Regions from separate parts of the Stenotrophomonas sp. 96582_Sma genome, predicted to be linked through region 2. Evidence: predicted binding sites of a transcription regulator. Region 2 holds the regulator's gene; each other region holds the start of a gene.
What was found. The regulator FliA, encoded in region 2, starts transcription of late flagellar genes. The targets are predictions, from matches to a motif close to TAAAGTTTNNCNNNCNNNGGCCGATAA.
Positions count from the first base shown of each region.

Region 1 (10,604 bases), 830 kb from region 2:
CTGAAGCCGGTGCGACGCTGGCTGAAGCGACCTACCAGCGCGTGCAGAACCTGTTCAACGAAGGGGTGATGACCCGGCAGAAGCGCGATGAAGCGCACGCCCAGGCCACCAGCTCGCGCGAACTGGCCCGTGCCGCCCGCGCGCAGTACGACATGGCGCTGGCCGGCGCACGCGAGCAGGACAAGCGTGCCGCGCAGGGCCAGGTGCAACAGGCACAGGGCGCGGTGGCCGAAGTCAACGCCGCACGTGTCGAAGTGGAAGGGCGCGCGCCGGTGGCGGGCGAGATCAACAAGCGCATGGCCGACCCCGGCGAACTGGTACCGGCCGGCTACCCGGTGTTCACCCTGGTCGACATCGACCGCATGTGGGTGGCGATGAACCTGCGCGAATCGCAGATGCAGGGCCTGAAGGTCGGCAGCAAGCTGCGCGGCAGCGTGCCGGCGCTCGGCCAGGACGGCGAATTCGAGGTCTACTTCATCAACCCGGCCGGCGACTATGCAACCTGGCGTACCACCCGCCAGTCGTCCGGCTACGACGTCCGCAGCTTCGAGGTGCGGGTGCGCCCGGTACGCCGCATCGAGGGCTTCCGCCCCGGCATGAGCGTGCTGTTCGCATGGCCCCAGCACTGAGCCCCGACAGCAGCAGCTTCGCCGCCAGCTGGCGGCGCGAGCTGCGGTCGCTGCGCGGCAACCGCGCCGACCTGCTGCTGGTCACCCTGCTGCCGCTGCTGATGCTGGCCGTGATGGCGTGGATGTTCACGCCCTCGGTGATGCGCGACATCCCGATCGCCGTGGTCGACCTCGACCACAGCAGCGACAGCCGCCTGCTGCTGCGCATGCTCGATGCCAGCCCCGGCGTGCGCATCGCCAGCCAGCCTGCGGACATGCAAGATGCACGTTCGCAGCTGCGTCGGCTGGATGTATTCGCCATCGTACTGGTGCCGCGCGATGTCACCCGGCAGGCGTTGCGTGGACGCCAGGGCACGGTGTTCGCCTATTACAACGCCACCTACATGACCACCGGCCAGTCCGCAGCGCGCGATATCGGCGACGCGGTCTCGGCCTGGAACGCACGCCTGCTGCGCGAGCGCATCGGCCTGCAGGTCGGCCCGGGCAAGCTGCGTGCGGCACCGATCGCGGTGCAGTCGGACATCCTGTACAACCCGGCGCGCAGCTACGAGCTGTTCCTGCTGCCGCTGATCTTCCCAGCGGTGCTGTCACTGGTACTGGCGCTTGCCGTGGCCGGCAGTCTCGGCCGCGAGATCCGCGACGGCAGCCTGCCCGCCTGGCTCGGCCGCACACCGTGGCCGGCGATTGCCGGCAAGATCGCGCCGTACGTCCTGCTGTTCTCGTTGTATGGCGCACTCGGCATCGGCTACCTCGCCTGGCTGCGCGGCGATGGCGTGGCGGGCAGCGTGCTCATGCTGCTGCTCGCACAACCCTTGTTCTATCTGGCTACCGCCGCCTACGCGCTGTTCTTCGTCGGCGTCACCCGCGACATGGGCACCGCACTGTCTGCGGTCGGCCTCAGTATCGGCACCGCGCTGGCGTTCTCCAGCGCCACCTTCCCGGTGCTGGACGGCCCGTTGTTCACCCGCATCTGGCACCAGCTGCTGCCATTGAGCGCCTACATCAAGCTGCAGACCCAGCAACAGTTCATCGGTTCGCCGCTGCAGGTTTCGGTATGGCCGCTGGCCACGTTGCTGCTGATGTCAGTGGTGGCTGGCGGCATCGGTGGCCTGCGCCTGATTGCCTTCGCGCGCACGCCCGAAGCCGCACAACCGGCAGGAGCCGACGCATGAGCGCACTGTGGCGCAGCCTGCGGCAGACCCTGATGGCGGTGCTGTGCGACCGCTATGCGATCGTGGTGATGGTCGGCGCGGTGATCCTGTACTCGTTCTTCTACCCGGCCGCGTATCGCCACCAGGTGGCCGGCAACCTGCCGGTACTGGTGGTGGACGAAGACCACAGCGCGACCAGCCGCGAGCTGCTGCGGAAGCTCGACGCGTTGCGGGTCGCACGCGTGGTCGGGCAGCCTGCGGACATCAACAGCGCGCGCCAGCAGCTGGAAGCCGGTCATGCCGAAGGCATCGTGCTGATCCCGGCCAACCTGGAGCGCGACATCCTGCGCGGCCACCCGGCCAAGCTGGTGCTGCTCGGCAACGGCGCCTACCTGGGCCGCGCCAGCTGGGTGCTGGGCAGCGTGGCCGATGCACTGGGTGCGTTCGGACGTGAGGCGGTGGTCGGCCAGGCCGCCTTCATGGGCGCGCCGCAGGCACCACCGGTGACCCTGGTGCAGCGCCCGCTGTACAACACCCAGGAAGGCTACGGCAGCGCCATCGTGCCCGGCGTGGCCGAGCTGATCGTGCACCAGACGCTGCTGATGGGCATCGGCGTCCTGCTCGGCGGCCGTCGTCTCGCGCTCGGCCGGCGCCTGCGCTTCGACCTGCCGACGCTGGCCGGCATGGCACTGGGCTTCGGCCTGATCGGCCTGTTCGGCCTGTTCTACTACGCCGGCTTCACCGCCTGGGTGCAGGACTATCCGCGCGGCGGCAACCCATTGGGCCAGCTGCTCGGCGGCACCTTGTTCATCGCCGCCACCGTGGCCTTCGGCCTGTTCGTCGGCAGCTTCTTCCGAACCCGCGAACGCGCCTTCCAGTACATCATCGCCACCTCGATCCCGCTGTTCTTCCTGGCCAACCTGTCGTGGCCGGCGGTGATGACGCCACAACCGCTGGTCTGGCTTGCGCAGCTTCTGCCGACCACCTCGGGCATCAACCTGATGGTGCGCCTGAACCAGATGGACGCCCGCCTGACCGAAGTCAGCCACGAACTGATCACCCTCACCGCCCTGCTGCTCTACGGCAGCCTCGCCAGCTGGCGCCTCCTCGCAAAAAAGGGGACGGAGGGGATTAAGTCGTAAGCGGCCGGTTTGGGGAATTACGACTTAATCCCCTCCGTCCCCTTTTCCTGCAACGAAGAACGCCGGCGCGAGGCCGGCGTTCGGATACTGCATCGTGGAAGGGCCAACCAGGTCGGTCAATCAGCGGTAGACGCGTTCGCAGCGACGTTCCACCACGCGGTCGCCGTTCTTCTGCTGGCTGTTGCCCTGGATCTGGCGACCGGCCGCACCACCTGCAACGGCGCCTGCCACGGTGGCCAGCTTCTTGCCGTTGCCGCCACCTACCTGGTTGCCGAGCAGGCCGCCGATCACCGCGCCGGTAGCGGTACCCGTGATGCGGTTCGGATCGCGCGAGTTGCGCTGCACTTCCACGTTCTTGCAGACCACGCGGCTGCCGTCGTTGAACTTGCGTCCCTCATCGCGCGGGCCATAGGTCTGCGCGCCGGCCACCGACGAAGCTGCCAGCAGGGTGCCCAGCACAAGCAATCGGGTCGAGGTCTTCATGGCCATCTCCTGAGTTCCGGTATGGCGCCAGTGTCCTCCCGCGGTTGGCAACCGGAAGTGAAATGCGCGTGTCCGCCACTTCATCGGCCATCGCACGTTCAGGAAGAAAATCCGCGCCCATCGCGACCAGCCGTCGCGATGGGCGCCGTCTCCCTGCCGGCCTTGCTCTCTTCTAGAACTCTTCCCAACCACCCGCATTGGCGGCCAGCGTCGGCTCGATCCGCGGCGACAGCACCGCGGGCCGGCGCACCGGCGCAACCGATGCCGCCACGGCTGCCAGCGCCGGGCGCACCGCGGCGGCAGCGGTCACCGCCCCCGTGCGGAACACCGAAACCGCCTCGGCCAGCAGGTTGGCCTGCTCCTCCATCGAGCGTGCCGCCGCACTGGCCTCTTCTACAAGCGCCGCATTCTGCTGCGTGGTCTCATCCATCTGCACCACCGCCTGGTTGACCTGTTCGATGCCCGAGCTCTGCTCCTGGGAGGCAGCAGAGATATCGGCCATGATGTCGGTCACGCGCTGCACCGAGGCCACGATCTCGCCCATCGTGGTGCCCGCCTGGCGGACCAGCGCCGAGCCGTCGGCGACCTTGCCAACCGAATCCTCGATCAGGCCCTTGATCTCCTTGGCCGCCCCCGCCGAGCGCTGCGCCAGCGTACGCACTTCGCTGGCCACCACTGCAAAGCCCCTGCCCTGTTCCCCGGCACGCGCAGCTTCGACCGCCGCGTTCAGCGCGAGGATATTGGTCTGGAAGGCGATGCCGTCGATGACGCTGATGATCTCGGCGATTTTCTTCGACGATGCCTCGATGGCCGACATCGTGGTGACCACCTGGCCCACCACTTCACCGCCCTGGGAGGCAACACCATGCGCGCCGATGGCCAATTGGTTGGCCTGCCGTGCATGCTCGGCATTCTGCTTCACGGTGGAGGTCAGTTCCTCCATCGATGCTGCCGTTTCTTCCAGGTTTGCCGCCTGCTGTTCGGTACGCCGCGACAGGTCGGTGTTGCCCGAAGCGATTTCACCTGCGGCCAGATTGATGCTGGAGGCGCTGGACTGGATGCGGCCGACGATCTGCTTGAGCTGGTCGACGGTGGCATTGCAGTCATCACGCATGCGGGCGAACACGCCATGGAAATCACCCTGCATGCGCACGGTCAGGTCGCCGCGCGAGATGGCCTGCAGCAGGGTCGAGACCTGCACCAGGTTCTCGTCGGTGGTCTGCATCAGGCGATTGAGCCCAGCCACCATGTCGCGGAAATCATAGGCGAAGCGATCTTCGTCGCCGCGCAGGCTGAAGTCGCCTGCCGCAGCCGCTGTCGCCAACCGGCGGATCTCGCTGTTGATCGCCGACAGGCTGGACTTGGTTTCGTCCATCGCCTGGGTGATCGCCGCCTTCTCGCCGGGCAGCGGGTCCATGTCCACCGACAGATCGCCGCGTGCGTAGTGTTTCATCACCTCGATCAGCCGGTTCTGTACCTGCACGTGCGATCCAACCAGCGCATTGGTCTCATGCACCATGCGCCCGTAGTCACCGGGGAACGCGCTCTCGTCCATGCGGTAGCTGAGGCTGCCGGCATCGTGCTGGCGGGCCAGCTCCCCCTGTGCCGCCATCACCGACTGCAGCTGTGCCTGCATGCGCTGCATCGACTTCAGCAGCTGGGTCACCTCATCGTTGCCGGTGGCGTCGATGCTGCTGTCCAGGCGGCCACTGGCGATGCCGTCGGCCAGCTTCACCGCTCCTTCCAGCGGGCGGGTCAGGCTGCGGGTGATCGCCCAGGCCGCCAACGTCCCCAGCAACAGGCTCAGTGCCCCGAACGCGATCGACAGCGTGCCGGTCCACGATTCGGTTGCGCGGTACTCTTCGCGGCTGCGTTCGGTCAGTGCTTCCTGGTGGCGCAGCAGGGCCGAAATGGATTCATTCCAGGCCGTTGCCAATCCGTGCTCGGCCAGCAGCTCCTTCGCTGCACCATCGAAATCCCCCGCCTTCATGCGCTCATGCAATTGCTGGGTTGATGCATCGGTGGCCTTGCGGGCCGCCTCGATGCGCGCGACCAGGGTATCGCCGGTAGCGTCACGCGGAATCTTGATGTACTTGGCCCAGATACCGTCATAGGTCCGCGACAACTCCTGGGCACGCTGGTAATCCTTGTCGAACTCGTCACCCCGCTTGATCACCATCAGGCGACGATGCATCAGCACCGCGTTGTTGGTATCAAGCATGTCATTCAACAGGCGCATCTTCACCATGTTGACGTCCACCACTTTCTCGAACTGGGCGGATTTCAGCTGATTCCCATACAGCACCAGGCCGACGATGGCCATGATGAACAGCAGCAGCAGACCGAAGCCGGCGCCAAGCCGGGATCCCACACGGAGATTACGTAAGGCAAGCATCTCAATTCCCTTGATCGTGGCCGTACGTTCGATGGCGGCGCAGCGGAGGGAAACTTTACGGGACTTTATATATGGACCGATCCAAATATATGGAACTGTGCAGGCAGTCAGAAAATGCGGCGACCGATAATGGCGCCATATCCTTATCGAATAGCGCTGACACGCCAGCGTCCGATGAAAATCACGCAGGATTAACACCATAATAACGCCTCCCCATCCAGCGCGGCCCGGATTATCTGCGCCGGACACAACCGTCGCCCCGGAGGGCTACAGTCTGCAGATGACACGGATCCTGCACATCGAAGGCGCGTCCATCAACGACATCGCCAGCCTCTACGTGGAAATCAATCGTGTGTTCATGGCCGACGAAGACTGGCAGCTGGGCGCAAGCCTGGACGCGCTTGATGACCTGCTGCACGGGGGCTACGGCGCGCTCGCCGGTCATGCCACCGCCACGGTAGTGTGGCGCGACATCGCCCACAGCCGCGAGGCACTGGGCCGCGAGACCACACGCGCCTGGCTGCAGTCGAAACTCGATCAGGGCGGCAGGTTCAACGGTCCGGCCATCCACGCTCAGTTGACGGCACTGTCACTTGGCCAGGGACAGACCTACTTCGAGATCGTCATGGAGATCTTCGGCAGCCATCCGCAGATCACCCTGGTGCCAGGCTGAGCACTCTGCAGCAACCAGCCGCATCAACTCAAAGCTTGGCCAGGGCCTCGCCCAGCCGGCGTGGGAACGCCACTTCGCTGGCCAGGTGCCATGCGCGTGCATTGGCGCCCAGCCGGGTCCACTCGGCCTCATCCATCGCCAGCGCACGCTCGACGGCCTGTTCCAGCGCCTTCTCATCCACATGCCAGGTCCTGGACAGATGGCAGGGCTCGCCCTCGTGCGCGGCAACCAGGATGCCGCGGCTGTCGTCGATCATCTGGTTCATCGGCGCGCCGTCGCAGGTGATCACCACCGCCCCGCAGCTCATCGCTTCCACCAGGTAATGGCCCCAGCCTTCGGTCTGCGACAGGCACAGGTGGAACGCATGTTCGTTCTGCAGGCGCTGCACCTCCTGGTCGGGCAGGCGCTCGCGGACGATCCGCAGGTTCGCGGCCCCGCCCTCATCTTCGTCCGAAGGGCCGCCGCGCAGGATGGTCAGCAAGGGCCACTCCGGATGGCGCTTCCAGACCTCGACCAGCGTTGCCGTGCCCTTCATGCGACTGGTACCAGCTGCATGCAGGAAGCTGCGCGGTCTGCGCGGCACCGCCGGGTCGTAGCGGTCACGGCTGCAGAAACCGACTTCCAGCGCGCGCATGCCCAGCGCATTGAAGATGCGCGTAGCGTCTTCGGTCTTGGTCAACAACGCATCGAACCGCGGCAGGATCCGCAGGCTGCGTGCGGACACCCATTCCGGATTCGGAATCAACAGATTGACCTCGGCCAGTCCGAAGCTTGCCGGCCGGACATGCTCCAGCGAGATGTTGATGTCGAACCGGGCCGGCGTGCGCCCCAGGCTCAGCCACGAGGCCAGCAGCCTGCGCAGGCGCATCCCGCGGAGCTTCCAGGCCCCCCCATTGCGCACCGCGTCCAGACGGCTGACCGTCACCGTGTGCCCGAGCTGCTGCAACGAGCGCTCGATCACCTGGATGTCATGGGACAGGCCACGCTGGTTGTCGGCGGCCAGCAGGTGGATATGCGCCATCAGGAGGGACTCCCTGGCCGGCGCAGGTCGCGCGCAGGCAAGGCGGTCGCCAGCATGAAGCCCAGCACCAGGTAGAAATAGAACGAATGGGGCATCGCCCGGTAGAACACGTTGTCCGTGAACGCCGACAGCGCATAGACGATGACCACGGCAAGTCCGGCGGTGGCGATCATCGCGGTGATGTCGTCGGCGTGGCCGAGGCGCCGCACGAAATGAATGCCGGGCAGGATGAAGACCAGCAGCATGATCAGCAGCAACGGCACGCCACCGGTCACCGCCGCTTCCAGGTACTCGTTGTGCGGGTGGTTGTAGCGGAAGATCGACTCGGACACCTCGCCGCGGGCGATGCCCTCACGTGCATAGGTACCGAACTGGTTCAGGCCCACACCCGCCACGGGATGCTCGGCGAAGGCGTCGACCGCCACGCCCCACATGGCGATGCGCTCACGGACCGAGCCGACCTCGTTTTCCTGGTTGAAACCGGAGATCTCGCCACTGACCTCACCGAAGCGCTGGATCACCTCATGGTTCAGCACCGAGGTGGCACCGACCACGCCAATGACCAGGGCACCGACGAAGGCCAGTGCCCCCCGCCAGCGCCGGGTGCGCCGTACGTGCACCGCAATCACCATCAGCATGGCGGGAATGAACGCCAGGATCGGCCCGCGGCTCTGCGCCAGGATCGAACCGTAGACGCCAACGGCGATGGCCACGCCGTGCAGCCAGCGTTCGGCCGGATGCACATTGGGCTGGATCAACCGGATGACCGAGAACAACGCCATGCACAGCGTCACCATGGTGAACTCGATGGCGGTCCATTCGCCGCCACTGAAACCGTGCGCGCGTTCAAGGCCCATCACGTGGTGCTGCACGATGCACGACCCGCCGAAGACCAGGGTGGACACGGCGAAGATCTTCCAGATCAGGCGCCAGTCCAGCGCAGTGGCGAACACGGCAGCGGTACCCAGGTAGAGCAGTGTCTGCGCCGGCAGATCCAGCTCGTTCCAGCGCAGCCCGTGCCAGAGGATGCTGTAGAAGGCATAGGCCAGGCGCAGGAAGCAGACGATCACGATGAACCGGGCGATGCGGTAGCGCAGGCGGACATCGGGCTGGCGGCGGATCAGAACCACGCCGGTGACCAGCAGGGCCAGCAGCAGCACCGCCTTCAGCAAGGTGTAGGGTGCGGAGCCGGCAAGCGGAACGATGGCGACCAGGATGCTCAGCAGGACGGTACGCCAGGTGTAACGAGGTTCGGCGGCCATGCAGGCTGCAGTCATGCTTGTTCTTTCCATCAACGCCCGCCCGGGGGATAAGTCGCCCCGGTTTCCATGGAGGCCGCTTGGCGGAAATCGCCGGGGCTGACACTACCGTGGGCCCCTGGGGAAATCAACCAAAGTGCCGGCGCAGGGGCGCAGGCGTTGGCACACGGACAGCCCCCGGGCCCAGCGCGGGTGCCGCGGATCATCGACCGCCCCAGGTCGCTACACTAATGTCCTCTCCGGCCATGCCTGCGCATGGCCACGCCCCGACGCCCTGCCCAAGACGCGAAACGCCCCAAGTGACTGATACAAAAGACAACACCAGCAACGCCAAGGCGTCCAAGGAACACACCCCGCTGATGAAGCAGTTCTTCGCGGCCAAGTCCGATTACCCGGACCTGCTGCTGTTCTTCCGCATGGGTGACTTCTACGAACTGTTCTATGACGACGCCCGCAAGGCGGCGCGCCTGCTCGACATCACCCTGACCCAGCGCGGCAGCTCCGGCGGCGCACCGATCCCGATGGCCGGCGTGCCGGTACATGCCTATGAAGGCTACCTGGCACGGCTGGTGGCGCTGGGCGAGTCGGTGGCGATCTGCGAGCAGATCGGCGACCCGGCGCTGGCCAAGGGCCTGGTCGAGCGCAAGGTGGTGCGCATCGTCACCCCCGGCACGGTCACCGACGAGGCGCTGCTGGATGAACGCCGCGACACCCTGCTGATGGCCCTGTCGCGCAGCAAGCAGGGCTACGGCCTGGCCTGGGCCGACCTGGCCGGCGGCCGCTTCCTGGTCAACGAGGTGGAAACCGACGACGCGCTGGAAGCCGAACTGGCGCGGCTGGAGCCGGCCGAGCTGCTGGTGCCCGACGAGGAGAACTGGCCGGAGTTCCTGCGCCAGCGCACCGGCGTGCGTCGCCGCGCGCCGTGGCTGTTCGATGCCGACAGCGGCCGCCGCCAGCTGCTGAATTTCTTCAAGCTGCATGACCTGAGCGGCTTCGGCATCGACGACAAGCCGCGCGCCACCGCTGCGGCCGGTGCCCTGCTTGGCTATGTCGAGGAAACCCAGAAGCAGCGCCTGCCGCACCTGACCTCGATCGCGATGGAAACCGCCGGCGAGGCGATCGCGATGAACGCCGCTACCCGCCGCCATCTGGAACTGGATACGCGTGTTGATGGCGACACCCGCAATACGCTGCTGGGTGTGCTCGACAGCACGGTTACGCCGATGGGGGGGCGCCTGCTGCGGCGCTGGCTGCACCGCCCGCTGCGCCTGCGCGAGGTGCTCGTACAGCGCCACCATGCGGTGGAAACCCTGATCGATCGCGGCAGCGATGCGGACATCCGCGAGCAGTTCCGCCGCCTCGGTGACCTGGAACGCATCCTCACCCGTGTCGCGCTGCGTTCGGCGCGGCCGCGCGATTTCTCCACCCTGCGCGACGGCCTGGGCCTGCTGCCGGCGGTGCGCGAGGTGCTGGCACCACTGGATTCGCCGCGCCTGCAGACGCTGCATGCGGCGCTGGGCGAACACGACGAGTGCGCGCAGCTGCTGGCCAGCGCCATCGCCGAAATGCCGCCGCTGAAGCTGAGCGATGGCGGCGTGCTGGCCGATGGCTTCGATGAAGAGCTGGACGAGCTGCGCCGCCTGTCCACCCACGCCGACCAGTTCCTGGTCGACCTGGAACAGCGCGAGCGCGAAAGCAGCGGCATTCCCACCCTGAAGGTGGGCTACAACCGCGTGCACGGCTACTACATCGAGATCAGCAAGGGCCAGTCCGACCGCGCGCCGGTGCACTACACCCGCCGCCAGACGCTGACCAATGCCGAGCGCTACATCACCGAAGAACTGAAGGCGT
Region 1 covers NZ_CM151122.1:1,304,027-1,314,630, reverse strand. Annotated here, with positions in the region: gene ACZK2R_RS06070 (HlyD family secretion protein) at 1-629, shown strand, start outside; gene ACZK2R_RS06065 (ABC transporter permease) at 614-1,801, shown strand; gene ACZK2R_RS06060 (ABC transporter permease) at 1,798-2,922, shown strand; gene ACZK2R_RS06055 (glycine zipper 2TM domain-containing protein) at 3,043-3,411, opposite strand; gene ACZK2R_RS06050 (methyl-accepting chemotaxis protein) at 3,578-5,800, opposite strand; gene ACZK2R_RS06045 (barstar family protein) at 6,081-6,473, shown strand; gene ACZK2R_RS06040 (glycosyltransferase) at 6,502-7,494, opposite strand; gene ACZK2R_RS06035 (O-antigen ligase family protein) at 7,494-8,771, opposite strand; gene mutS (DNA mismatch repair protein MutS) at 8,999-10,604, shown strand, end outside.
Region 1: a site for FliA is predicted at 5,832-5,858, ahead of ACZK2R_RS06050 (methyl-accepting chemotaxis protein). Genes of this name have one in related genera too.

Region 2 (10,604 bases):
CGCGGCGGCTTCCGGATCGATCAGGCCCTTCTCGCGCGCCTTGGCACGCAGCTTTTCCGGGTCGATGCCGGCGCCATCGTCCTGCACCTCGATGCTGACGTAGTCGCCTTCCTGCTGTGCGGACAGGCGCACATGGCCCATCCGTGGCTTGCCCTGTGCCTCGCGCAGGTCGGGCATTTCCACGCCATGGTCGATGGCGTTGCGGACCAGGTGCACCAGCGGGTCGGCCAGCGCTTCCACCAAGTTGCGGTCGAGCTCGGTCTCGGCGCCGATCAGTTCCAGGTCCACTTCCTTCTTCAGCGAGCGGGCGACGTCGCGGGCAACCTTGGGGAAGCGCGAGAACACCTTGCCCACCGGCTGCATGCGGGTGCGCATCACTGCCGACTGCAGGCGGGCGGTGGCGATATCCAGAGTGGACACGGCCCGGTCCAGCTCTTCATCGCGCAGGCGTGCACGCAGGGTCTTGAGCCGATTGCGTGACAGCACCAGTTCGCCGATCAGGTTGACGATCGCGTCCAGGCGCTTGGTGTCCACGCGCACGGTATGTTCGGCCTCGGCCAGCGGCTTGGCGGCCGGCTTCGCCACCGGTGCCGGTGCGGCGACCGGGCGCGGCGCTGCGATCGGTGCCGGTGCCACCACGGCCGCAGGCTTGGTGCCCGGTGCCGCGCCACCGTGCAGCTGGTCGAGCAGGGCTTCGAACTCGTCTTCGCTGATCAGTCCGTCGTCGGCCTTCTTCGCTGGCGCGACCGCGGTCGGCGCGTTGCCACCATGCAGTTGGTCGAGCAGAGCCTCGAATTCGTCGTCGGTGATCAGGTCGCTGCCACCCGCGGTGGGTGCTGCTGCGGCGGCGGGTGCAGCCACGGCACCGCCGTGCACGTCGAACTGTGCGATCAGGTCCGGCGGCGCATAGCCCGGCTCGGTGCCGGAGGAAACCGCGTCCAGCATCGACTGCAGGTAGTCCAGCGATTGCTGGGCCGCGTCGAAGTGGTGGGCCTGCAGCACGGCCTGGCCGGCACGTGCGGCGCCCAGCGCCTCTTCAGCGGCATGGCACAGCTCGACCATGGCGGTGACGCCGAGGAAGCCGGCGCCGCCCTTGAGCGTGTGGTAGCCGCGGAACACCGCGTTGAGCTGGTCGCTGTCCTGCGGTGCCTGCTCCAGCGACACCAGCTGTTCGCCGAGGCGATCCAGGATCTCCTGCGCCTCGATGATGAAATCGGCAGTGATGTCGTCGGATACCGCGCTCATGCTTACAGCCCCAGATCCGACAACAGGTCGTCGGCGTCGTTCTGCGAGACCGCGTGGCGGTCCAGTCCCTTCAGTGCCGGCCCGGCCAGTTCCGGGTCGGTGCGATGCTGTTCCGGCGGCAGGCCGAGCGCGCCGAAGCCTTCGTGCACGCGGCGGACGATGCCGACCACGCGACGGATGATCTGCCCGGTCAGGTCCTGGTAGCTCTGGGTCAGGGCGATCTCGGTCAGGTTGTGGCGGATGCGCTCGAGCTGCGCGTCCTGGCCCGGCTGCAGGCCTTCGGCGCGCAGCTGTTCGGTCAGGCTGCGGCATTCCTCGGCCAGGTCCAGGGTGCGGTGCGTGGCCTGTTCTGTCATCGCCACCACGTGGTCCAGTCGCGCGCAGGCGTCGTCCAGTTCGCCGGCTTCGCTCGGCACGGTCGGCAGTTCGCCCAGCGCCTGCCCCAGCTCGCGGGCCAGCCGCGAGAGGCCGCTCATCATCGGCTGCGTGCGCAGCGCGACCAGCCCATCGATGCGCTGCCGCCAGGCGGCCTCGTCACCGGACTCGAGTGCGTCCAGGGCCTCCTGCAGGCGCAGGGCGAGGGCGTTCTTGTCGACCGTGGTATCCATCAGGCGCTGGCCGCCAGGCGTTCGAAGATCTTGCCGAGCTTCTCTTCCAGCGTCTGCGCGGTGAACGGCTTGATGATGTAGCCGTTCACGCCGCTCTGGGCGGCTTCGATGATCTGCTCGCGCTTGGCTTCTGCCGTGACCATCAGCACCGGCAGGGTCTTCAGCTTGGCATCGGCACGGATGGCCTTGAGCAGCTCGATGCCGGTCATCACCGGCATGTTCCAGTCGGTGACCACGAAATCGAACGGCTGGCTCTGCAGCAGCGACAGCGCGGCATGCCCGTCCTCGGCTTCGGCGGTATTGGTGAAGCCCAGATCGCCCAGCAGGTTCTTGACGATTCGACGCATGGTCGAGAAGTCGTCGACGATCAGGATGCGCATGTTCTTGTTCAAAGCAGAATTCCTTTGTTGTTCATTCCGGACGGCCGGGGGCAGCCGCCTCGGGGATGTTCATTCTTCGAGGCCTGCGTCGGCAGCCTCGAACAGCTTCAGCCGGCCACGCAGGCGCAGTACCGCCTGGCCGTGGATCTGGCAGACCCGCGACTCGCTCACGCCGAGCACCGCGCCGATCTCCTTCAGGTTCAGTTCCTGCTCGTAGTACAGCGAGAGCACCAGTTGTTCGCGCTCGGGCAGGTGGCCGATGGCCTTGCCCAGCTCGCGACCGAACTCACCGCGCTCCAGTACCTGCTGCGGGGTCGGCCCGCCCTGGGCGACGGTGTCCAGCTCGCCCTGGTCCTCGATGCGCGATTCCAGGCTCAGCACCTGGCCACGTGCAGCGTCTTCCATCAGCCGCAGGTACTCAGGCAGCGGCATCTCCATCGCGGCGGCCACTTCAGTGGCGCTGGCGGCACGGCCACTGCTCTGTTCCAGGCGGCGGATGGTGGCGGCGGCATCACGTGCACGGCGGTGCACCGAGCGCGGGACCCAGTCACCACGGCGGATCTCGTCGATCATCGAACCACGGATGCGGATCGAGGCGTAGGTCTCGAAAGAAGCACCCTGGTCGGCGTCATAGCTGCGCGAGGCTTCGATCAGGCCCATCATGCCGGCCTGGATCAGGTCGTCGACCTCGACGCTGGCCGGCAGGCGCGCGGCCAGGTGGTGGGCGATGCGCCGCACCAGGTCCGAATGCTGGGCGATGACTTCGTTTGCCGCCGAGCGCTGCACTTCCCTGTACTGGGCTGCGCCTTTCATGCCGTCACCCCACGCTGCTTGAGGATGCGTTCGAGGAAGAACTCGACGCCGCCACGCGGTTCGGTCGGCGCCTGCCAGCGCGCGGTACGGCGCGCGATCTCGGTGATCGCCAGCGCCGCCGGGCTGGACGGATAGGCCTTCACCACCGGCTGCTGGCGCTGCACCGACAGGCGCAGCCAGTCATCCTGCGGCACGCAGCCGAGGTAGTTCAGCGAGACATCGGCAAGGAACTTCTCGCAGACGCGGGTCAGCTTTTCGTACAGCACGCGGCCCTCGTTCGGGTCGCGCACCATGTTGGCCACCACCTGGATGCGGTCCACGCCGCGCTCGCGCGACAGCACCTTGATCAGTGCGTAGGCGTCGGTGATCGAGGCCGGCTCGTCACAGACCACCACCACGGTGTCCTGTGCGGCCTGGCAGAAGGTCAGCACGCCATCGGTGATGCCCGCGGCAGTGTCCACCACCATGATGTCCAGCTCGCGCTCCAGCTCGGAGAACACGTTGACCAGGCCAACGTGCTCAGCCGGGGCCAGCTCGGCCATGTGCCGGCGGCCGGATGCGGCCGGGACCACCAGTACGCCGTTCGGGCCTTCGACGATGACGTCGTCCAGCGAACAGCGCCCGGCGACCAGGTCGGCCAGGGTAAAGGTGGGGTTCAGGCCCAGGATCACGTCGATGTTGGCCAGGCCGAGGTCGGCGTCCAGCAGCAGCGTGCGCTTGCCCATGCCAGCCAGGGCCACGGCCAGGTTGGCCGACACATTCGTCTTGCCCACGCCGCCCTTGCCGCCAGTGACCGCAATGGTGCGCACAGGGCCGAGCGGCTCGCTGCGGGTGGCCGACAGCGGGAAGGTCTTGGTCAGCTTGGCGTACTCACGCGACGGCATGGTTCAACTCCGGGTTGCAGGGCATATCGGCCGCGCGGCGCAAATCTTCAAGGCGAAGTACAAGATTGGCTGCACTGGCCCGGTGCAGGTCCTCCGGGACGTCCTGGCCATCGGTCACCCAGGTGATCGGCAGGGCATGGTCCACGGCCACCGACAGGGCGTTGCCGAAGCGGCCGGTCTCGTCCAGCTTGCTCAGTACCAGGCCCTGCAGGTTGGCGGCGCCGAAGCGGCGGACCACCTCGTCCATGTCGCCGAAGCTGGTGTTGGCCGGCAGCACCAGCAGGGTGCGGACCTGGCGGGCGGCACGCAGCCACTGCAGCTGGGCGGCCAGGGCGCGGTCGCGCGGGCCCAGGCCGGCGGTGTCGATCAGCACCAGCTTGTAGTCCTTCAGGCGTTCCAGCAGCTGGTCCAGGTCGGTGCCGCTGTTGGCCTCGTGCACCGCGATGCCGAGCTGGCGGCCGTAGCCGTACAGCTGCTCGCGGGCACCGATGCGGGTGGTGTCGGTGGTGACCAGGGCCACGTCACGCGGCGCGTGCTTCTCGGCGAAGCGCGAGGCCAGCTTGGCGATGGTGGTGGTCTTGCCGGCGCCGGTCGGTCCGACCAGTGCGATCACACCACCTTCTTCCAGCGGGTCGACCGGGGCGATCGGCAGCTTGCGCGAAATCAGCCCCAGCATCAGGCCGCGGCCTCGATGGGCCTCGGTCTCCAGCGGGATCTGCATGGCCACGTCGCGGGCCAGGCCGGCATCGAAGCCATACTCGTCCATCAGGTCCAGCGCGGTGGCGCGCACCGGGCAGCCGCGCAGGCGCTCGTCGGTGAAGCGGTTCATCTCGCGCTCGATCACATGGCGCATGCCGGCCACTTCCTGGCGCAGCTGGCGGATCTCGGCGTCGTCCTGGGCCACCAGGGTCAGTGCCGGGGCTGGGGCCAGCACGGGGGCAGCGCCGGTTTCGTCGCTGGCTTCGACCGGTGCCGGTTCGCTGGCGACGATCCCGGGTTGCGCTTCGGTCACGGCAGCGGTAGGCAGCGGCGGCGGCTGCACGGCCGACGCCGCGCATTCGTGATGCGTCTCGTGCGGCGGGTCGATCTGGAAGCGGGCGCGGTTGGCCGGTGCGGCGGTGCTGGGCGCCGGTGCGACGATGGCTTCGGCGAACGGAGCGAAGGGCTGATCCGGCAGCGCCGGTTCGTTGACGGCGGCGCGTGCCAGGGTGGCGGCGAAGCCGGTGCTGCCGCGGGTCGGCACGATCTCGTCGGCGCTGTCCAGGGTGCGGCCGGTGGCGCCGACCGCAGCGCGGGCGAGGGCAGCCACGGCCGAGGTGGTTGCGGCGACCGGTTCCGGTGCCGGGGTGTTGCTGCGGCGGCGGGTGACCGCGGCGATCACCGCGTCGGCGGCGGTGCGCGGCTTCGGCGCCGGCGGCGGAGCGATGTCACGACGCGAGGCTTCCAGTGCACGCTGCACGGCGCTCTCGTCGTAGTTGGCGGCGGCGACGATCTCGATGCCTTCCTCGATCCGGCGGTTGGACAGGATCACGGCGTCAGGACCATGTTCCTTGCGCACCAGGTTCATGGCCGAGCGCATGTCGGCGGCGACGAATCGTTTGATTTTCATGCTGTGGTCACGGGACGAAGACGGCGGGGTGGCGGTCGGAGAACTCGGGTGGTCGGTGGTCTGCACGGTGCGGGTTCCCCTTGGTATCTGTCTGTTGCGTTGGTTCGAAAGTGGTGTCTGTTTTCTGGCGCATCGGAGGGCGGCGTCAGCTGATCGTTCCGACCAGCTTCAGGCGCTTGTCCTCCGGCACCTCGCTGTAGGCCAGGACCGACAGCGACGGAACGCTGTGGCGGACCAGGCGGGCCAGCGCGGCACGCACCGGGCCAGGTACCAGCACGACCGCGGGCTCGTTGCGGGCTTCCTGCTTGCTGACACATTCGGCCAGGCTCTGGTGCAGTCGCTCAGCGAGTCCGGGTTCCAGCGCGGCGCCGTTGCCCTGCGTGGACTCCTGCAAGACACGTTCCAATTGTGGGTTGAGCGTGAACACCGGCAGCTCCGCCGACATTCCGGCGATCTCCTGCACGATGAAACGACCCAGCGCGGTGCGCACCGCGGCGGTCAGTACGGCCGGGTCCTGGCTGTTCGGAGCGTGTTCGACCAGTGCTTCGGCGATCTTGCGCAGCTGGCGGATTGGAATGCGCTCGACCAGCAGGTTCTGCAACACGCGCACCACCGCCGACAGCGGCAGCGCCTTCGGCGTCAGATCTTCGACGAGCTTGGGCGCGCTCTTGGCCAGGTTGGCCAGCAGGTGCTGCACTTCCTCGTGGCCGAGCAGCTCGGGCGCGTGTTCGCGGATCAGGTGCGACAGATGGGTGGCGACCACGGTGGCCGGATCGACCACGGTGTAGCCCAGCGTTTCGGCCTGGGCACGCTGGTGCGGTTGGATCCAGGTCGCGTCCAGGCCGAACGCGGGGTCCTTGCCGGCGATGCCTTCCAGCGCGCCGAGCGCGCTGCCCGGGTCCAGTGCCAGCTCGCGGTCCGGATGGATCTCGGCGGTGGCCACCGGTACGCCGTGCACCAGCACGCGGTAGCCGTTGGCCGGCAGTTCCAGGTTGTCGCGGATGTGCACCGACGGGATCAGGAAGCCGACGTCCTGGGTCAGCTTGCGCCGCACGCCCTTGATGCGTGCCATCAGTTCGCCGCCCTGGCTGCTGTCCACCAGCGGAATCAGCCGGTAGCCGACCTCCAGGCCCAGCGGATCGACCGGGCGCAGTTCGTCCCAGCTCAGTTCGGCAGTCGGAGCCGGCGCGGCCGGGCGGCCGAGTGCGTTGAGCGCGGCAGCGTCATTGCCTGCGGCTGCCGGATCGGTGGCCGCGGCCTTGCCCTTGCGGTAGACCTTCCAGGCGATGAAGCCGAGGATCGCGGACAGTGTCAGGAAAGCGACGTTGGGCATGCCCGGCACCAGGCCGACCACGCCGATGATGCCGGCGGTGATCGCCAGCGCGCGGTACTGGCCGAACACCTGGCCGGTCATGGCCTGGGCCATGTCCTGCGAACGCGAGGCGCGGGTGACCAGCATGGCCACGGCGCTGGAGACCAGCAGCGCCGGCAGCTGCGCCACCAGGCCATCACCAATCGACAGCAGGGTGTAGGTGGCAGCGGCATCGCCGAACGGCATGCCATGCTGCAGCACGCCTACGGCCAGGCCGCCGAGCATGTTGATGAACAGGATCAGGATGCCGGCGATGGCATCGCCGCGGATGAACTTGCTGGCACCGTCCATCGCGCCGTAGAAATCGGCTTCCTCGCGGACTTCCTCGCGGCGCAGCTTGGCTTCTTCACGCGTCAGCAAACCGGCGTTGAGGTCGGCGTCGATCGCCATCTGCTTGCCGGGCATCGCGTCGAGGATGAAGCGCGCGGTCACTTCCGAGACGCGGCCGGCGCCCTTGGTGATGACCACGAAGTTGATGATGGTCAGGATCGCGAACACCACGATGCCGACCGCGTAGTTGCCGCCGATCACGAATTCGCCGAAGGCAGCGATGACCTTGCCCGCGGCGTCATGGCCGTTCTGGCCGTTCAGCAGGATCACGCGGGTGGAGGCGACGTTCAGCGCCAGCCGCAGCATGGTGGTGATCAGCAGCACGATCGGGAAGATCGTGAAGTCCAGCGGGCGCTTCACGTAGACCACCGCCAGCAGCACCATCAGCGAGATGGCGATGTTGAAGGTGAACAGCGCATCGAGCACCGGCGCGGCCAGCGGCACCACGACCATGGCCAGCAGGGCCAGCACGATCAGCGGTGCGCCAAGGCCCTGGCGGATCATTTCCAGCGCGCGGCGGGTGTTGAAACCGGTGGAGGGCTGGGCGCTCACGGGCGGCCTCCCTTGCCGAATTCATCCACCTGGATGTGCGGGGCGTCCGGCATCGGGCCAGTGCGCCAGGCGCGCAGCTGGTAGACGTAGGACAGGACCTGGGCGACGGCCGAATACAGTCTCACGGGGATTTCCTTTCCGAGTTGGCCTTCCCGATACAAGGCGCGTGCCAAAGGCGGGGCGGAGACGATCGCCACCTTGTTGCCGTCGGCCACTTCACGGATGCGCAGGGCGGTCTCATCCACACCCAGGGCGACCACTTTGGGGGCGTTCATGGCGCCGCCCTCGTACTTCAGGGCCACCGCGTAGTGGGTGGGGTTGACTACCACCACGTCGGCAGTGGGCACCGCCTCCATCATCCGGCGGTTGGCCATCTGCTGCTGCAGCTGGCGGATGCGGCCCTTGACCTCGGGGCTGCCCTCGCTTTCCTTCATTTCCCGGCGCAGCTCTTCACGGGTCATCTTCAGCTTGCGCATCCAGTTCCAGCGCTGGTAGGGCGCATCGATGGCAGCCAGCACCAGCATCGCGCCGGCGGTGGCCAGCAGCAGGCGCAGGGTGAAGCCGAGGCCGTCGGTGATGGCGGTCTCCAGCGGGTGGTGGATCAGCCCGCGCAGGGTGTCGAAGCCGGTCCACACCACCAGCCCGGCGGCAACGCCGACAAAAGCCACGCGCAACAACGACTTGGTGAACTCGGCGATGGCTTCCGGGCCATACAGGCGCTTGAGCCCGCTCATCGGGTTCATGCGGTTGAAGTCGGGCATCATCGCCTTCTGCGACCAGCGCAGGCCGCCCATCACCAGCGGGGCGACGAAGCTGGCCAGCAGGCAGACCAGCACCAGCGGCGCGATCACCAGCATGAACTGCAGCAGCAGGTCGCCGAAGTGGCCGAACAGCGCCTTCGGGTTCTGCCGCAGGCTCTGCTCTGGGCTGAGTGCATGCTTCATCCAGGCGCTTGCACCACGGCCGATCGAGCCGCTCATGGCCATCACCGCCAGTACACCGGCGCCGAACACGGCGGCCGTGCCGAGCTCGCGCGAGCGCGGCAGGTTGCCCTGTTCACGGGCGTCGCGCAGGCGTTTTTCGGTAGGTTGTTCGGTCTTTTCGCCGGCGGATTCGTTCTCGGACATCACGGGCACTGCGGCAGGGGATGCCGGGGTGCGTGCAAGAACCGTTCCGTGATGGGTTCATGTGCCAACCAAGGTTGGCATCTACCAGAGCAGGTGCAGGTGGGAGCGCAGCCTGGATTTACCCCGGCGGGTGCTGCGTCGGCGGGCTCTGCGCCAGCTCCACCCGTGGGCGAGGCAGGTCGTGCAGCTGCATGAAGCGCGCCGCGTCGACCGGGCGGCCGAGCAGGTAGCCCTGCAGGAAGTCGCAGCCCAGGCGCTCCAGGTAGGCGCGCTGTGCGGCGGTCTCCACGCCCTCGGCCACGATGTCCATGTCGAGCGCGTGGCCCAGTGCCACGATCGCCGAGACGATCACCACATCCTCGGCGCTGTGCTCCAGATCGCGTACGAAGGCATGGTCGATCTTGATCTCGGTGGCGGGCAGCCGCTTCAGGTACAGCAGGCTGGAATAGCCGGTGCCGAAGTCATCGATGGAGATGCCCACGCCCAGCGCCGACAGCGCCTGCAGCAGGCGCAGGCTGGCATCGGTATCGCGCATGACCGTGCTTTCGGTGATCTCCAGCACCAGGTGGCGTGGGGCAATGTCGTAGCGTTCGATCACTTCGCGCACATCCTGCAGCAGGTGCGGCGAACTGAACTGCACCGGCGACAGGTTCACCGACATCGACCAGCCCTCGTGGCCGGCATCGTGCCAGCGGCGCAGCTGCAGGCAGGCCTGGTCCAGCGCCCAGCGCCCGATGTCGTTGATCGCACCGCTGCGTTCGGCCAGCCGGATGAAGCGGTCCGGCGGGATCAGGCCATGCTCGGGATGGCGCCAGCGGATCAGCGCTTCGGCACCGGCCACCTTCTGCGTGGTTACCTGGATCTTCGGCTGGTAGTGCAGGAACAGCTGCTCGCTGCCGATGGCCCGGCGCAGGTCGGCCAGCAGCCGGAACTGTTGTTCGGCGCTGTCATTCATCCAGTCGGCGAACAGCACGAAGGCGTTGCGTCCGGATTCCTTGGCCTGGTACATCGCTGCATCGGCAAAGGCCATCAGCTGCCGCTCGCTGGCAGCGTGATCCGGACAGATCGCCACGCCGATGCTGGCGGTCACCTGCAGTTCGTTGTCGGCCAGCAACGGCCCGCTGCCGACCGCCTGCAGGATGCGCCGGGCCAGCGTCGGCAGGTCCTCGTCGTGCTCGATGCGCACCACCAGCACGAATTCGTCACCGCCCAGACGGGCCAGCATGTCGTTGGGCCGAAGCAGCTGGCGCGTGCGTTCGGCCACCGCAACCAACAGTGCATCGCCGGCCTGGTGGCCGTAGGCATCGTTGACCTGCTTGAAGCCATCCAGGTCCATGAACATCACCGCGAAGCGGCTGCCGCCCTGTTCGGCCTCGGCCAGCGCCTGCACGATCCGACGCTGCAGCAGCAGGCGGTTGGGCAGGCGGGTAAGCGGGTCGTGCAGTGCGGCCTGGGTCAGTTCCTGCTGTGCGTCGGTCAGTGAGGTACTCAACAGGGAATTGCGCAGGCGCAGCAGCTGCGCCTCCACCCGCTGGTCCAGCCAGGAGACCACCAGCACCACGGCCAGGATGGCGACGGTCAGCACCACCACCAGCATGGCCAGCCATTCGCTCTGCAGCCCATCGCCGACGGCTGCGCCGCAGATGCTGCCTTCCGGAAAGCGCGCTGCGGCCATGCCGGTGTA
Region 2 covers NZ_CM151122.1:2,134,724-2,145,327, forward strand. Annotated here, with positions in the region: gene ACZK2R_RS09900 (chemotaxis protein CheA) at 1-1,245, opposite strand, end outside; gene ACZK2R_RS09905 (protein phosphatase CheZ) at 1,248-1,853, opposite strand; gene cheY (chemotaxis response regulator CheY) at 1,853-2,245, opposite strand; gene ACZK2R_RS09915 (RNA polymerase sigma factor FliA) at 2,303-3,046, opposite strand; gene ACZK2R_RS09920 (MinD/ParA family ATP-binding protein) at 3,043-3,930, opposite strand; gene flhF (flagellar biosynthesis GTPase FlhF) at 3,917-5,539, opposite strand; gene flhA (flagellar biosynthesis protein FlhA) at 5,685-7,745, opposite strand; gene flhB (flagellar biosynthesis protein FlhB) at 7,790-8,920, opposite strand; gene ACZK2R_RS09940 (putative bifunctional diguanylate cyclase/phosphodiesterase) at 9,039-10,604, opposite strand, start outside.

Region 3 (10,604 bases), 2.4 Mb from region 2:
TCCAATGCGCTGGTGCCGTTGTGGGCCAAGGGCGCGGGCGCGGAGCTGCTGGGCCAGCGCGTGCGGGGCGTTGATGCCGGCTACCGTCAGCACGTGCGCTGGAACGACGGCAGTTACATCGACAACACCGACGTGGCTGCCGCGGTGCAGGAAGCGCTGCAGCGTCCACGGTAACGCCCGGTTGCACGCGGGCTGTTGTCGAGGCAGCCTGCGTACATGCAGTCGGATATCCGCATCGACGGTCGTGTCTTCGCCTACGTCTTCCCCTGTGCGTGGGAAGACTACGCGAAGATTGGTTTCTCACGTGATCCGCTTGGGCGCATCAGCGCATTGCATCGGCGTTGGTTCGAGTTCTTCGATCTCGACGCCGGTGCGCTGGTGGAAGCGGAAAGCGAGCGCGATGCGCGGGATCTGGAGCTGCAGCTGCGTTCGCCGTTCAAAGCGCACCGCGCGCCGGCGCCGATGACGGTCCAGGACAAGGCTGGAGGCCGCACCGAATGGGTGCGTGGTGCCAACCACGCTTTGTCGCTCGCGGTTGCCGGCCTGGGCGAACAGGGCTATCGCTGTTATCCACTGAAGGGGTGGCTGCGAGCCGCCCTTCGCCTGCGCATGGACCGGTTGCACGACTGGGCTGCGGTGCAGCTTCCCGAAGAGGAAGGCCTGCGGATCCCCGATGGCCCCGGCGAGGGCGCGCTGCGTGACACCCTCGACGGTTGTCGGGCATTGGACATCGATCCGATCCCGTGGCTGCCTGAACACATCCAACGCTGGTATGCAGGTTGAGGAGCGTTCAACGGGCTCGCGGCGGCTGAACCGGCGCGGCCGGTTGCCGCGCGCACTGCGGGGCAGGTGTGGACGGGCTGGCCAGCTGGCATGCCAGCTCGGCACTGGCCACGTGGCCGTGCAGGAACAACAAGCCGCTGAAGATGTTCATGAGCGTGCCTCCACTTGAGTGGATTGCACGATACGGGCAGCATGGACGGGCAAAAAGCGACATTTCCGCAAGCATGCCTTGAGAGAAATTCAAGCCTGATGTCCCGCCCTCCGCTCCATGCCCTGCAGGGCTTCGTGGCTGCTGCCCGGCTCGGCAACCTGACGCGTGCCGCCGCGTCGATGAATGTGACCGTCAGTGCGCTCAGCCATCAGATGCGGCAGCTGGAAGAACGGCTCGGGCAGCCGCTGCTGATCCGCCAGCCGCGTGGTGTCACCCTCACCCTTGAGGGGCAGCGCCTGCTCGACCAGGTCGGACCGCATCTGGATGCGATCAACGAAGCCTTCCAGCCCTATGCCGCACGTGCCGAGCACGTGCTGACGATCAGCGCGGTGCCGTCGATGGCGTCGGCCTGGCTGGTGCCGCGCCTGGGTCACTTCGTGGCCGAGCATCCACAGATCGAGATCAACCTGCAGTCGAGCGAACGCCTGATCGATTTCGAGCGGCAGCGCCAGTTCGACGCCGCGCTGCGTCTGGGCAGCGGGCAATGGCCGGGCCTGGTGGTGGAACCGCTGTTCGACGAGTGGCTGGTGCCGATGGCGAGCCCGGCGCTGATCGAACGCATGGGCGGCATTGACCGTGTGCCGTTGACCCGGTGGCCGCTGCTCGGTGATCCGGACGGCGCGTGGGGCGCCTGGTTCGCGTTGAGCGGGCAGAGCCCGCCGTCGCGTTTCGTGGCGGTGCTGGATGATTCGGAGGCGCACCATCGCGCCGCTCTGGATGGCGTGGGCGTAGCGCTCGGGCGGGTGACGCGGGCGCGGCTGCTGCTGGATTCGGGCCAGCTGGTCGCACTGTCCAGCCAGCGCCTGAAGACCGACTGGCCGCATTGGCTGGTGTACCCGCAGCGCTCGGCCAGCCATCGTGGCTTCCTCGCGTTCCGCGACTGGCTGCATGCGCAGGCCGCCGAGCACGTGCGGCACATGGCAGACGCACATCTATAGCGTCGAGCCATGCTCGACCATTGCATCTGGATCTGTAGCGTCGAGCCATGCTCGACTGCTGGTGCTCGACTCTACAGTCATCGCACCAGCGTGACCGCCTGCCCGGCACGCGCGAACGCTTCCTCAAGCAAAGGGCCGGCCTTGATCGCCTCCACTTCCTCGAACAACGTCCGCAATGCATCGGCCGGGCGTGAGGCCGGCGCCGCCACTGCCTGCTGGATCGCGGTGAAGCGGTCGGCCAGCACACGGTGGCCGGGATGCGCCTGCGCCCATGCTTCCAGCGGCTGGCGTACACCGGCGGCGGCATCCAGGCGCTGCTGATCGAACAGGGTGATGGCCGCCGCCGAGGTCTCCGCCCGCTCGATCGTGGCATGGCGCAGTTCGCGACTGAGGAACAGGTCATAGGCCGCGCCACGCCCCACCGCGATGCGCAGCCCCTCGCGATCCAGGTCGGCTACCTGCTGCGCAGGGCTGTCCGCGCGAACCAGATAGGTACCTTCGATCTCCAGGTACGGGGCACTGAAGGCAATGCGGTCGGCACGTGCCGGATCGATGGCCAGGAAGGCCAGATCCCAGCCGTCTTCGCCTGCTGCCTCGACCACCGAGGCTGCGGCATCGTGGCAGGTGAAGCGAGCCTGCACCCCCATCCGTTGCGCCAATGCGGTAGCCAGTTCCAGTGAGGGGCCGCGCGGTGAGCGCGCATCGCCCTGTGCCAGCACCGGGTTGCCCAGGTTGATCGCCACGCGCAGGAAACCGTGTGGTGCCAGCGTACTTCGGTGGTCGGCCAGGGACATGCGGGACTCCACGGGGCAGGGGAGACCCAGCATGCCAATAACGGTGTCCGCGTGGCGTGGAATCAGCCGCGCGCGGCGAAGGTGCCGTGGAAGCCCAATGGCACCGCATACGGCAGCCAGGCCTGTGCCAGCGGACCGTCGTCCAGGTGGCGGGCATCGAGCACCGCCAGACCGCTGCGCTTGTTCACCGGGTCAAGCAGGGTGCCGATCAGCCAGCCATCATCGGCGTTGCGGCTGCCCGGGCGCGGTACGAACACATGCTCTTCGGCCATGATGTCCGGGCCATAGTTCCACAGCTGGCGGCGCCCGTGCTCGATGTCGAACGCGGCCACGGCGTTGAAGTACGGCGCATTGGCCGTGCCGTCGATGGTCGGCGCATACAGCCGTGCGCCACGTGTGTTCGCCGAGCGCGGGTCGAACAACGGGAACTCCACTGCGCTGATGCCCAACATCTGCCAGCGGGCCTGGCCACGACGCAGGTCCAGATGCAGCTCGACCAGGCTGGCGCCACTGTTGGCAGCGTGTGCGCCATCACCGGCCATCGCTTCCTTCATCGGCGAGCGCGCCTCATTGATGTCGTCGTGGCGAACTGCGCGCAGCACGATGCCGCCATCGCGGGTGAACGCGTCGCCGAAGTGGTAGATCGCCGCGAACGGGGCCTCGAACCATTGCGCCTTGTCCGGCGCATCCTTGGCGACCACCGCGATGCGCACAGGACGCTGAGGCGCGAACTGCATTCGCTCGAAGAAGCTGCTGCCTGCGCCGGTGAAATCGAACGGCATCATCACGAACACCAGGTGCTGGTCGGTCATCGCGAAGGCATGCAGGTAGCCATGCTCGGGTGTTTCGATCACATTGGCGCTGCGCAGCTGGCCGTTCGCACCGATGTGCCAGACCAGCAGGCCATGGCCCCCCATCAGGCTGATCGAGCCGAAGTTCCAGAGGCTGCCGTCGCGGTCGCGCAGCGGGTGCGCCGAGAACGGCAGTGCAGCGAGGTCCGGACGCCAGGTCACCGGACCCAGTGTCTGCAGCGAATCGGGATCCACTTCGAACGCCGAGCCGGACTCGCACAGCGCGAACAGGCGGCCATTGATCATGGTTACCGAGGTGTTTGCCACGTTGGCATCGTCGTTGTTTCGAACTGCCAGCGCACCGGGAACGCTGGTGCCGGCAGCCGGATACTGGAAGCGGCCGGCCTTCTGTTCACGGGTGAATTTCGGCGTGGCGACCATGCGCCCGTGATGGGTCAGGCTGCCGTCACCATTGAAGCGCCAGCCATGCACCATGCCGTCGCCGTCGAACCAGTGGTCGTAGCGGAAGCCATCGCGCTCGGTCCAGGCCGGGCCGTTGCGGTACAGCGTACCGGCCAGGCCTGACGGCAGCTTTCCCTGCAACTGCACGGTGGCCGGGCCGAGGCTTTCGCTGCCGACGCTGCGCCAGCCGAGCAGCCACGGGTGTTCCTGCATGCCCTGCGCGAACCGCGCCGGGTCGCCGGCGAAGGCGGGAGCGCTGCGCAGCGCGGTGGCGCCCAGGGCCAGACAGGCACTGCTGCTGAGCAGGGTACGAAGGAAGCGGCGACGGTCCATGGTGGCCTCGGGTATGGATGCGGAATCAGCGCAGGGTGATGTCGATGGCGGTGCCGGCGGCCGGCACGTCGACGCTCGCCTCGTCGAAGGTCGGCTTGCGCATCACCTGCGGGTTGTTGCTGAAGCCGTAGCCTTCCACCGGCATCCCGACCAGGTTGGTGTCGAGCTTGCCGTTGTCGTTCTCGTCGTGGGTGAGCAGCACGGCATAGCTGCCGGCCGGCACGCCCTTGAACGTGAAGTGGGCACTGTCGCCGCTGGGCGCCGCCTGCTGGGCCTGCACGGGCCTGGCCTTGCCGTCCCAGGCGGCGGCGTTGCCGACCAGCGCAACGCGCAGGGTGCCGGTCTGCGCGCGGACGTCGTGCACGGTCACGGCCAGGTCGGCGGCGTGGGCACTGCCGACCAAGGCCAGGGCAGTCAAGGCAGTGCTGAGCAGGGCGGTGCGGATCATGGCAGTGGCTCCGGAAGTGTGTGTGGCGGTGTGGAGCCAGTCTGCGTGGGGCGCTGCACCGGGTTCAGGGCCAGTGGTCATCGATTCGACGTGCCAGAAGTCACTTTCTGCGCCGGACCCATTGCCGCCGGCGTGCGCGGCCGTCAGCATCTGGCCATGCCCAGCCTGTTCCGCCATCTGTTGCGTCCGCTCAGCCTTGCCGGCCTGATCACCGTGCTGGTGGTCGGCCTGTCGTTCGCAGTGCAGCGCAGTGGCGCCGGGCTGAGCCTGCTGTTGCTTGCTGTGTTCCTGCTGCTGTTCGTGGTGCACGGCTGGGCGTCGATGCCATCCCGCGTGCGCGCCGCCGCTGCGGTGTTGCAGGCGCTGCTGGCGATTGCGCTGGTTGCGCTGCAGCCGCGTACCGGTACCGCCCCGGTGCTGCTGGTGGTGCTGGTTGCACAGCTGGCCGAACACTGGCCGCCGCGCTTCGTGCTGGGCGTTGCGCTGCTGGCCAACCTGGCGGTGTACGCCGTGCTGCGCCACAGCGGCTTCAGCCAGCCGCTGCTGGTGGTGCTGCTGTATGGCGGTTTCCAGGCCTTCGCCGCGCTGACCGCGCACTATGCGCGCAGCACGGCGCTGGCCCGCGATGACCTGGCTCGGGTCAACGCCGACCTGCTGGCCACCCGCGCGCTGCTGGCCGACAGCGCACGCGATGCCGAGCGCCTGCGCCTGGCGCGCGAGGTGCACGATGTGGCCGGGCACAAGCTCACCGCGATGCGGCTCAACCTGCGCGCCCTGGCCGCTGACCCTGCGCTGGCCGGCCGCGATGGGCTGGTGCTGGCCGAACAGTTGTCCGGCGAGTTGCTGGCCGACATCCGCCAGGTGGTGCAGTCGATGCGCGATGATCGCGGCCTCGATCTGGCCACCGCGCTGCATGCGCTGGCCGCACCCTTCCCACGACCGAAGCTGCAGCTGCAGATCGGCGACGGGGTGCGCGTGGCTGACCCGTTGATGGCCGAGACCGTGCTGCGGCTGGTACAGGAAGCCCTGACCAACGCCGCCCGCCACGGCAATGCAGACACCGTGTGGCTGACGATCAGTGAAGAGGATTCCCAGTTGCGTATTGATATCCGCGATGACGGCCAGCGCGCCGAACGCATCCGCGAGGGCAATGGCATCGCCGGCATGCGCGAGCGTCTGGCGGCCGTACAGGGGCGGCTGGAGTTGGCCCGAACGGCGCAGGGCGGCATGCATCTGACCGCGCGGTTGCCGGCATGAGTGCCGCCATGATCAGGGTGGCGCTGGCCGATGACCAGGCGCTGGTCCGCGCCGGCCTGCGCGCCCTGTTACAGGGGCTGGGCGTGGACGTGGTGCTGGAGGCCGAGGATGGCCAGGCCCTGCTGGATGCGCTGGATACGCAGCGCGTGGATGTGGTGCTCAGTGACATCCGCATGCCCGGGCTGGATGGGATCGAGACACTGCGCCAGCTGCGCGCGCGCGGGGATGCCACGCCGTGGCTGCTGCTGACCACCTTCGATGAAAGTGATCTGCTGCTGCGCGCCAGCGAGGCCGGCGCACAGGGCTTCCTGCTCAAGGATGCCGCGCCGGCCGACCTGCGCGAGGCCATCGAACGCGTTGCCGCTGGCGAGACCCTGCTGCTGCCGGTCAGTACCGATCCGGTGCGCGCGCGTTACCGCTTCCACGATGAAGCGCCACCCACCGATACCTTCGGCGAACGTGAAGTGGCAATCCTGCGCCTGCTGGCCGGGGGCTACAGCAACAAGGAGATCGCGCGCAGCCTGTTCCTGGCCGAGGGCACGGTGAAGAACTACGTGTCCGCCATACTCGACAAGCTGGGCACCCGCGATCGCACCCGTGCAGTGCTGAAGGCGATTACCCTGCGCATCATCTGAGTGGACGTGGCAAGGAATGTCAGTGAACCCGATCCTGCATGTGGAAATCCCGGCCAGTGACCTGGACCGGGCCATCACGTTCTACCAGCGATGGCTGCAGGTTGCGGTGGACGAACCCATCGTGCTGCATGACTGCCGGATGGCCTATCTACCGTTTTCCGATGAGGCCGCCGGTGCCAGCATTGCGCTGGTGCATGGTGCGGACTATCTGCCTTCCGAACAGGGCGCGCGCATCTACATCGGCGTCGATGACCTGGATGCCAGCCTCGACCGTGCGCTGCAGGCCGGAGCCGAGCTGCGCTTCGGACCGGCCGATGCCGGCGATTGGCGCGTGGCCGAGATCCGCGACAGCGAAGGCAACCGCATTGCGTTGCAGGCGCGCACAGCGCCGTAACGTCGACTCTACAGCGTCGCGGCGCGCGAGCGCTGCAGCCAGTCGTTGATCGCTGGATCCAGCCGCGGGTCGTCCGGCAGCTGGATGCCGAAGCGCTGCTCCAGCACGTCGCGCACATCACCCACATCATGCAGCGGGCGCTTGTCCGGTGCCTGTCCGGGGCGGTACTCGGTGTAGTTGCCGCTGCCGATGGTGCAGCGCCAGTCCGGCCCGGTCAGCGACGCGCGCAGCTGGCCGGGGAAACTGGAATCGGGATGGGTACAGACGTACCAGTTGCCCACCACGTTGTCGATCGGCGCCGGCGCCTGCAGATCGAAGCGGTACATCGCCCGCCAGCCCTCGCTGGATTCGGCCGACAGCATGAAATCTCCGCCGTCTTCCAACCGCTGCAACAGGTAGCGTTCGTGCGGGGTGGCCTGCGGCTGCGGGTCATGCAGGCGCAGCGGTACGGTCGGGGTCAGGCTGCCAAAACCGGCATCCACCAGCCAGTCATCGCCGTCCACGTGCACGCGCAGCAGCAGATGGGTACGCGCGGTCAGTTCGCCGTCCTGGGCGGCCAGCAGTACGCGCGCGCTCAATGGCTGGGCATCGAAGCCCAAGGCCTGCAGCAGCGCCAGCAACCCACCATTGAGTTCGAAGCAGTAGCCACCGCGGCGCTCGTCAATCAGCTTGCGCTGCACGCTGTCCAGGTCGATCGGCACCGCATCGCGCAGCAGGCAGCTGAGGGTTTCGAAGGGCAGCAGTGCGTTGTGGCGCTGCTGCAGCAGGGTCAGGCCGGCCAGGGTCCGTGGTGGCGGCGCATCCAGCTGCAGGCGCTGCAGGTAGCGGGGGACATCAAGCGTCGTCATGGGGGCACCGGGCGGGGAAGGGAGGTCCACTGTGCTCCCCCAACCGGGGTTGAGGTCAAGCACGGCGGCCGTGTCATGCCCCCGTCGCCTGCACCCGGTACAAAGACCGCGTCCGCCAGCGACGGCGGGACGCAGACGAAGAAAGGTCTAAAGTTGCTCTGAATCCGGCCGATACAGGTGCGTCCTTCCGCCTGGAGTCTGTCATGTCGGCCGTTGTCCCCCACCTCCGGTCCCTGCGCACGCGTCTTGCCACGTTGCGCTCGGCGTCCCCCGGCCTGCTGCTGTGGCTGCAGCCGCATCGGCTCAGCGTGGCCAACAAGCTCAAGGCGACCCTGTGGGTCTGTGGTCTGGGCCTGGTGGCGATCGCCGCTGTCTACGCCTGGACTGGCCATGCCAACGCCCTGGCCGCGCGCGGCCAGGCCAGCTACCAGCGCGGCAGCGATCTGGCTGCCAGCCTGTCCACGCGGGTGGCCGAAGCGCGCCGCCTGCAGACCCAGTATGCACGCAGTTTCGATGATGCTGACCGCAGCCAGTTGCTGGCAACACAGAAGGCCCTGCAGGCTGACCTGCAGGCGCTTCGCGCGATGCCGATGGACGCCGGCCGGCGCAAGGCGCTGCAGGTGCTGACCGAATCGGCCGACGCGTTCTCGCAGGGTGTCGCCGCCCTGTTTGAACGTGTCGATGAAATGGGCCGCGGTGATGCCGGTCTTGCCGCACAGCTGCAGCAGGCCGCCGACACCCTGCAGGTGCAGGTGGATGCGCTGCAGCGGCCGTCGCTGGCGCTGTCCCTGCAGAAGATGCGTAGGCAGGAGGCACTGCTGCTGCTCGACGGTGATTCCACTCACGCCGACCGCGCCAGCGAGGAAAAGCTGCCGTTCGACCTCGCGCTGGCGGGCCTGCCTGCGGATGCGCAGGACGCCCTGCGCAGCGGGATGGAGGGCTATCAGGGCGCACTGCTGGGGTATACCGCTGCCCGCGTCGGCCTGGATGTGGAAGCGCAGTCGCTGCTGGATACCGCCGCGGGCGTAGCGCCGGCGCTGGCCGCTTTCCAGCAGGCGCAGGTGGCAGCGCTGGCCAGGGCGCAGGCGCGCCAGCAGGTCGGCGCGCGCACGATGAGCGTGCTGTTCGCACTGACCCTGCTGCTGGTGGCCGGCGTGCTGATCACCAGCCTGGTGCTGGCGCTGCGTGCGGTGCGCCAGCCGATCCAGGACACCCTGCGTTTCGCCAGCGACATCGCCGACGACCGCCTCGACACCACCCTGCGCGTCTACAACGCCAACGATGAAATCGGCCAGCTGGCCCAGCGCCTGGTCGACATGCAGCAGCGCCTGCGCGCGCGCATCGAGACCGAGCGTGCGGTGGCCCGCGGCAACACCCGCGTGCGCCAGGCGCTGGACAGTGCGCAGACCGGGCTGATGGTGGTCGATGCCGAAGGCCTGGTGGCCTATGCCAACCCGGCGCTGCTGCTGCAGCTGGAACGCCAGAGCGATGAGCTGGTGGGCAGCGATGCGGTACGCCTGCATCCGGCGCTGGCCAGCCTGGCTGGCGTGCGACAACGCGAAGAACGCGAGATCGGCCATTCCGGTGTGCGCTATCAGCTGGTCGCCAATCCCATTGTCGACGAGGAGCATTTCCTCGGCGTGGCGGTGGAATGGCGCAGCCGCGCGCTGGAAACCCTGCTGGAAACCGAAGTTGCGGCCCTGGTCGACGCGGCCGCGCACGGCGACCTGCACGGGCGCATCGCGCTGGAGGGCAAGCAGGGCTTCGTACGTACATTGTCCACCAGCATCAACCGCTTGCTGGCCACCTTCGAGGCCAACCTCGGCGATCTGCAGGCGCTGCTGGCTGCGCTGGCCCGCGGTGACCTCAGCGTGCGCATGGAAGGTGAACTGCAGGGCGTGTTCGCGCGCATGCGCGATGATGCCAACGCCACCGTCGCGCAACTGGGCCGCATCGTCACCCGCATCCAGCAGGCCACGTCCAGCCTCGATACCGGTGTCGGCGAGATCGTTGCCGGTCACCACGATCTGTCGCAGCGCACCGAGCAGCAGGCGGCCAATCTGGAAGAGACGGCAGCGTCGATGCACGAGCTGACCGATACCGTGGGCCGCAATGCTGACGCCGCTGGCCGTGCGGATGCGCTGGTCAAGGGCGCGGCGGCAGTGGCCCAGCGCGGCGGCGAGGCGGTCGGCCAGGTGGTGGCAACCATGCATGGCATCAGCGAAGCCTCACGGCGGATCGGTGACATCACCCAGCTGATTGATGGCATCGCCTTCCAGACCAACATCCTCGCGCTCAACGCGGCGGTGGAAGCGGCGCGTGCCGGAGAGCAGGGCCGCAGCTTCGCCGTCGTGGCTGCCGAAGTGCGCCTGCTGGCACAGCGCAGTGCGGAGGCGGCCAAACAGATCAAGGGATTGATCGAGGATTCGGTGGCGCGTGTCGGGCAGGGCAACCAGCAGGCCGAGCAGGCTGGCACCACGATGGGCGAGATTGTCGGCAGCGTGCAGCAGCTGGCGGACCTGCTGGCCGGGATCCGCAGCGCGTCGCAGGACCAGCATGCCGGCATCGCACAGGTGAACCAGACCATCGTGCAGATGGAAGCCAGTACACAGCGCAACGCCAGTCTGGTGGAAGAGGCGGGGGCCTCGACCGCGCAGATGCAGGCGCAGGTGCATGCCCTGGCAGAAGCCGTGGGCGCGTTCCGTCTGCA
Region 3 covers NZ_CM151122.1:4,508,954-4,519,557, reverse strand. Annotated here, with positions in the region: gene ACZK2R_RS21195 (alkaline phosphatase) at 1-174, shown strand, start outside; gene ACZK2R_RS21190 (GIY-YIG nuclease family protein) at 217-783, shown strand; gene ACZK2R_RS21185 (hypothetical protein) at 791-934, opposite strand; gene ACZK2R_RS21180 (LysR substrate-binding domain-containing protein) at 1,033-1,932, shown strand; gene ACZK2R_RS21175 (ABC transporter substrate-binding protein) at 2,010-2,726, opposite strand; gene ACZK2R_RS21170 (carotenoid oxygenase family protein) at 2,789-4,312, opposite strand; gene ACZK2R_RS21165 (DUF2141 domain-containing protein) at 4,338-4,760, opposite strand; gene ACZK2R_RS21160 (sensor histidine kinase) at 4,917-6,017, shown strand; gene ACZK2R_RS21155 (response regulator transcription factor) at 6,014-6,652, shown strand; gene ACZK2R_RS21150 (VOC family protein) at 6,675-7,046, shown strand; gene ACZK2R_RS21145 (arylamine N-acetyltransferase family protein) at 7,055-7,894, opposite strand; gene ACZK2R_RS21140 (methyl-accepting chemotaxis protein) at 8,098-10,604, shown strand, end outside.
Region 3: a site for FliA is predicted at 8,043-8,069, ahead of ACZK2R_RS21140 (methyl-accepting chemotaxis protein). Genes of this name have one in related genera too.